Regions from separate parts of the Oenococcus kitaharae DSM 17330 genome, predicted to be linked through region 1. Evidence: predicted binding sites of a transcription regulator. Region 1 holds the regulator's gene; the other holds the start of a gene.
The links. The regulator Rex, encoded in region 1, represses fermentation and respiration genes when NADH is low (regulators of the CRP and FNR family bind a similar motif). The targets are predictions, from matches to a motif close to TTGTGAANTANTTCACAA.

Region 1 (3,417 bases):
ATTTCTTCTCTTTTAATTCAGTTTCGGTTGCAGCACCGACTCTGACAACAGCAACACCGCCAGCCAGCTTGGCCAAACGTTCCTGCAGCTTTTCTTTATCAAAATCAGAAGTCGTATTTTCAATCTCTTGACGAATACCCTTGATGCGGTCAGCCAAGGCAGATTTATCACCTTTGCCTTCAACAATCGTGGTCTTGTCTTTTGTGATATTGACACGGTTTGCCTGGCCTAATTGGTCAATGGCGACATCCTTCAATTGAAGGCCCAAGTCTTCAGTAATCACAGTACCCCCAGTCAAAATGGCCAGATCCTGTAATTGTGCCTTACGGCGATCGCCAAATCCAGGCGCTTTGACAGCAGCAACATTAAAGGTACCGCGCAGTTTGTTCAAAACAAGTGTTGGCAATGCTTCGCCTGTAATATCATCAGCGATGATCAAAAGCGAACGGCCTTGTTCAACAACGCTTTGCAAAACAGGCAGAATATCTTGGATATTGCCGATCTTCTGGTCGGTAATCAGCAAATAAGGATTATCCAGGTTAGTCTCCATTTTGTCGTTATCTGTGACAAAATATTGACTCATGTATCCACGATCGAACTGCATACCTTCAACGACGTCTAATTCGGTCTCGATACCCTTGGACTCTTCGATCGTGATGACGCCATCATGACCAACTTTTTCCATAGCATCAGCAATCAACTTGCCCGTCTCTTCATTTGCAGCCGAAATCGAAGCAATTTGCTGAATAGAAGAAGAGTCTTTAACTTCATGAGATTCCTTTTTCAAAGCATCGACAGCGGCGGCAGTGGCTTTTTCAATACCAGCACGAATGCCGACAGGATTAGCACCAGCCGTCACGTTCTTCAAGCCTTCGTTAACGATTGCTTGTGTCAAAACAGTCGCAGTTGTCGTACCATCACCGGCAACATCATTAGTCTTAGAAGCGGCTTCAGTCACGAGCTTGGCACCCATATTTTCGTAATGGTCGTCTAATTCGATGGCTTTGGCAATTGTGACACCATCATTTGTAATCGTTGGTGTACCGTAATTCTGCTCCAAAACAACATTGCGTCCTTTAGGACCAATCGTTGTCTTAACAGCATTTGCCAACTTGTCAATTCCTGCCTGCATACGTGTGCGGGCATCTTCAGAAAAACGTACTTCTTTAGCCATGAATTACAAAACCCCCAGAATATCTTTTTCGTGAACGATGAGATAATCTTCTCCATCGATCGTAACTTGTGAACCGGCGTATTTATCAAACATTACTTTGTCGCCGACTTTGACAGACTTAGGAGCTTCAGTATCCCCAATTCCCGTTTCAGAAACTGCCACAACAGAACCTGTAACTGGTTTTTCTTTGGCGTTGTTTGCAATTAAAATCCCACCAACCTTTTCTTCTTCGGGCTGGTCAATACTAAGAACAATTCGATCACCTAATGGTTTAATCATGAATTTAAAAACCTCCTTTAATTTGTTCCGCGTAAAATTATAACGCAATTGGTCAAAAAAGGTCAAACTTTTTGACAAATCCTGACTATTTTAGAAAATAATAAAAAAACGCTTTATTTAGCGCTTTTAATGTTCTTAAAATTATCCACAAAATAGATCAAAGTCTGCATACCGGTCGTCAAATCGACATTCTGCACACGGACACTGGATGGTACCGTAATCCGAATCGGTGAGAAGTTCAAAATTCCCTTGATACCAGCTGCAACTAATTGATCGGTCACTTCTTGAGCTGCTTTTTCCGGCACTGTCAGAATAGCGATCGTAATATTGTTGGCATGCAGCCGTTCTGCCAATTCTTTAACATGATAAACTGGAACCGATTTTCCCATTTCGTTTACCAGCTTGATCGAGCGCTTATCATCGTCAGCATCAAAGCCCATGACGATTTCAATATTGCTGGTATGACTGAAATTATTTTTCATCAAAGCCTGGCCTAGATTTCCAACACCAACCACGGCCACTTTGTTCAGCTTATCTTGCGACAATACCTTACTAAAGAAGCTTAAGAGCGCGCTGACATCGTAACCGAATCCGCGTTTGCCCAAAGCGCCAAAATAAGAGAAGTCGCGGCGAACTGTAGCTGCATCGAACTTAATCGCCTCAGAAATTTCGCTTGAATTGATCCGCTTGATACCAGCATCATTCAATGTGGATAAATAATAATAATAAATCGGCAAACGTTGTGCAGTCGCCCGCGGTATTTGATTTTCAGAAGTCATATCCTTTAAAGTCCCCCAGAACCATTTCTATTACATTGTAAACGAACTAGATAAAAAAATCACAAAAAATGTGAAATAATCACATTCTCGAAAAATTCAGAGATGGATCCGTATTCAAATCCAGCCCTGAAAAACGGCCGGCTTTAAAATTCAGATATGCGGCTGCACCAATCATCGCCGCATTATCACCTGCCAGTGAAATCGGCGCCTCTGTCAGTTTCAAATGATAGGTCTGGGCCAGATGCTCAATCGCTGTGCGCAAAGCTAGATTTGCCGCAACACCACCACCTAGAAGAAGCTGCACGGGTTGAAACACTTGAATTGCGGCTTCGGTTTTTTCAATAATCGCTTCCACAACCGCTTTTTGAAAACTCGCCGCAACATCATTTTTATTAATCTGCTCGGAAAGCTGATCAGCATGATGCACATAATTTAAAACAGACGACTTCAAGCCGGAAAAAGAAAAATCAAAGGTGTTTTCCGTGTGTGCGATCGGAAAATGAATGTTGGCTTGCCCCTTTGCTGCCATTTCCTGCATTTCTTTGCCGGCAGGATAATTCAGCCCGAGAATGCGGCCCACTTTATCAAAAGCCTCGCCGGCGGCATCATCTAGAGTTGTGCCGATAATTTGAAAAGAGTTTTCCTTTGCCATCCAAAGCAATTCGGTATGTCCGCCAGAAACCATCACAGCCATGGCTGGATAACTGGTCGGCTGGACAAAATTAGCTGCGCTGATATGCCCTGCTAAGTGATTAACAGCAATAAAGGGCAGGCCGTGAACCATCGCAAACGTTTTACCGGCCATTAAGCCAATCAATAAAGAACCAACCAGCCCAGGGCCGTATGTCGCAGCCACTGCCGATAGTTGTGCAGCCGGATCAGTCACGGATGCCTCCTGCAGGGCTTCTTTTGTCACACGGTTGATCCACTCCAAATGGTGCCTGCTGGCGACCTCCGGAACAATCCCGCCAAAGCGTTGATGACTGGCAATTTGCGTTGCCACAATATTACTGAGAATTTCGTGACCGTTTTTTACAACTGCTGCACTGGTCTCATCCGCCGAAGACTCAAAGGCCAAAATTAAATTATCTTGTTTTGCTGTCAAAACAGCCACTCCATTTCTATTGCATCTTCGTGATCATCATTATAGTAACCAATCAATTCCGATTTTTTCTTAAAACCAAT
Region 2 (3,417 bases), 110 kb from region 1:
AGTACTTTTCTAGGATTCAAGTGTTCTCTACTTATGATATTAGTTGCCCTTAAATAAGCCGGATCCTTGGCCTTTTTAAAATCTTGAACATGGTTAAAACCGGATACAAATAACGCCACGCAGAACTGCGCCACGAAATAAATCAGCGTATTGACCCAATCGATCCTGCCAAAGGCATATTGTGCGTAGACAAAGCCGAAGAGCAGCGGCATTAAGGCTGTCGTCTTTTGCGGCAGGCTAATCAATTCCAAGAAAATCGGCCAGGTTACTCGGCCGTAACGACTGCTATTTACCATGAAAAACCTCGATTTTATCTATCTTAACAGCATAAAAACACCTGTCATCCAACCATCTTGGACCACAAGTGTTTTGCATGCTATCAATCTTGCAGACAGCCGAACTCATTATTCGGCGTAGACAATATTTGAAACTTTGACTGTCTTGTGATGGCCAGCCTGTGCCCGGTCAAGCAGCTGTTGTGCATAAATCACAAACATGCTTGACGAATCGGTTGCACCCGATACCGTGTCGACAACCGCAGTCGGCTCTTTGGCACTTTCTGACTTCAGCAATTCAGCATTCAGCTTCGGAATATACTCTTTAGGGCCGACGCCGTTAGCCTTCTTCATGGCTTTTTCATAAGCAGTATCAACAGTCTTGGACTTGCCTTGAGCATTGACATAGTCAAAATTCGACTTGGCCAGTTTGCCGTTTGCGATCTGAATCGAAAAGACGATCCGGTAACCGTGGGCGTAATTCTGCTCAGCCAAACGGTAAGTGCCGTCTTTTAAAGCAGCCGTGTTATCAATCTTGATTGTCTTGTGATTGCCGGCCTGCGCAGCCTGAACTAATTGCTGGGCGTAATTTTTGATTGTCCAGGATGAATCAGTCGCACCCGTCACAGTATCAATCGTCTGAACATTACTGCCGGCCTTCTTCCAAGATTTCAGCAGCTTTGGAATATACTCTTTCGGGCCAATACCATTGACCTTCTTCATGGCTTTTTCGTAAGCCGCATCCTTGGTCTTGGATTTGCCTTTGGGACTGAGATAGTCGTATTTATTGGAAACAATTTTGCCATTCTTCACTTTCATGGACATCACAATCCGGTAACCATGGCTATATCCCTGTTCAGCCAGTTTGTAGCTGCCATTCTTGAGCTTCTTGCCAGCTGTCTGTTTGGCAGCTTTGGCCGCACTGGCACTGATTACCACGTTGGGCAATACAGCCGGCGCAACAAGTGTAAAGGAACTCAAACTCATCAATGCAGCACTAGTTAACGCAATACCCTTGAGCGTTTTGCTAACTTTTAACATAAATCTTCCTCCCTTGTAAAAATCACATCCCGCTACTTGTGAATCATATTACAAGGATCATTGTACGCCATTGTAGCGCATTTGCAAGCGCTTTCAAAAGATTTCACAATCATTCCCAAAGTTTCACAAGCAATGAAAAATTCGCTTCAATTTTAGGAAAATCAAACTTTCCTTGACATTGACCTTAGGTCATACTTTAAGCTAATCTTTGTCAAGGAGGCAGCATGTATCAGACCAATGAATTAGCCGAACTGGCTGGGATTACGCCCAGAGCCGTTCGATATTATGAAAAAGTAGGCTTATTGAAGGCTCAGCGAGAAGTTGAAAACAACTACCGATTATTTGATCAGCAGCAAGTCGACCAGCTCCAGCAGATTCTCTTTTACCGGGAGCTCGACTTTTCCATTCAGCAGATTAAAACCATTCTGGCAGATGAACATGCTGACCGTTTACAAGTCTTAACAGCACAAAAACAGGCGCTGCTGGCTAAAAGACAAAAACTGGACGCTTTAATCGAACTGGCTGATCAGACAATTCTTGACGAGAAAGGACAAAAACATATGACAGACGAAGAAAAATTCACGGCTTTCAAGACTCAAATGCTGAAAACAAATGAGCAGCAGTACGGTAAGGAAATCAGGGAAAAATACGGCAATCAAACAGTCGAAGCGGCCAATGCTAAAATGCTGCACATGACTGCAGCGGATTACGAGCGTTTCCAAGCTTTGGAAAAAGATCTTTTCAAACAACTGGCCGCACTTATACGCACTCGTGGCCTCAATAGTCCAGAGGCCAGACAAGCTTTTGAAGACCATAAGGCCTGGTTAGAAATGACATGGCCGCAATACTCTGCAGCGGCTCATCGCGGCCTAGCGGACATGTATCTGCAAGACGACCGTTTCCAAAGTTACTACGATAATAAAGTTGGCGTTGGCGCCACGGCCCTGCTTTGCCAAATTATCAAAAAATATGCAAAATAAAAACGGGATTTTCCCGTTTTTTTTAATTATTATTTCCTGACAAATAAGCTCACAACGTGCTGCAAAGCCTGGTCTAGATAACAACCAGGCGTTAACGGCGTCTCGCCTAATAACATACGGTACACAATAATTGCCAGAATCACGAGCAGCTCAACTGCAGCGGCGAAAAAAAGCGTAAACAGTGCACCATCCAGATAGGCCTGTTTGATTTCTTGTTTGACGCGCTTATAATCCTGCTTCCATTTCAGATTCCTCTCTTCTGTCTCGGACAAATACCAAGCATTGGTATTCCCGCGGCCTGATGATCGATACACACCTCTCGATGCCATATTACTCCTGCTTATAAAAAGCCCTTAGCTGATAAATTTTGAAATTAATTATAAGACAAATTGTGAACAAGAAAATTAAAAAATAACAGATTTTTAAAGAAAACACATACTTTTATATCAAAAACATGACTATTCTACCCATTTTGCAGTATAAAGAAGCATAAACGGATATTTGTTCACGATACAGGAGCTTCATTGTCAATTTATACTAATCAGTTTAATCCTTACATGCGCTCGCGAAAGCCCGTTTACGCTAAGAACGGCATGGTCGCTACCTCAACGACAGCTGCCGCCCAAGCCGGCCTAGCGATTTTAAAACAAGGCGGCAACGCGATTGATGCGGCCGTCGCCACAGCTGCTTGTCAAACAGTCACAGAACCAACTTCCAATGGTATCGGCGCCGACGCTTTTGCGATCATTAACTTTCATGGCAAGCTCTACGGCCTAAACGGCAGCGGCCCATCCCCTAAAAGCCTGTCCTTAGATGCACTGCTGGCACAAGGCAATCACACGATACCGAATTTAGGCTGGGACCCAGTCGACATACCAGGTGCACCGGCGACTTGGGCAGCACTTGTCCAAAAATTCGGCAAGTTATCACTTTCCGAAGATCTGGCGCCAGCCATCGATTACGCAGAACACGGCTATGCACTGCCGCAAGTCTTAGCGAGATATTGGCATCGTGCCTATGAGATCTATCAAAAACACGCTGCGGCTTCGCCAAGTTTTGCCAGTCTATTTTCAGAATGGGAACGCGTCTTTGCACCTAATGGCTATACACCCGCTGCCGGC

Region 2: the regulator Rex is predicted to act here: its motif matches at 1,353-1,370, upstream of pplA (extracellular electron transfer flavoprotein PplA).

Annotation. Positions count from the first base shown of each region.
Region 1 covers NZ_CM001398.1:1,754,277-1,757,693, forward strand. The annotation lists gene groL (chaperonin GroEL) at 1-1,174, opposite strand, end outside; gene OKIT_RS08835 (GroES family chaperonin) at 1,178-1,453, opposite strand; gene OKIT_RS08840 (redox-sensing transcriptional repressor Rex) at 1,567-2,232, opposite strand; gene tsaD (tRNA (adenosine(37)-N6)-threonylcarbamoyltransferase complex transferase subunit TsaD) at 2,312-3,337, opposite strand; gene rimI (ribosomal protein S18-alanine N-acetyltransferase) at 3,334-3,417, opposite strand, start outside.
Region 2 covers NZ_CM001398.1:28,910-32,326, forward strand. The annotation lists gene OKIT_RS00130 (UbiA family prenyltransferase) at 1-296, opposite strand, end outside; gene pplA (extracellular electron transfer flavoprotein PplA) at 405-1,316, opposite strand; gene OKIT_RS00140 (MerR family transcriptional regulator) at 1,541-2,296, shown strand; gene OKIT_RS00145 (hypothetical protein) at 2,326-2,625, opposite strand; gene OKIT_RS00150 (gamma-glutamyltransferase family protein) at 2,821-3,417, shown strand, end outside.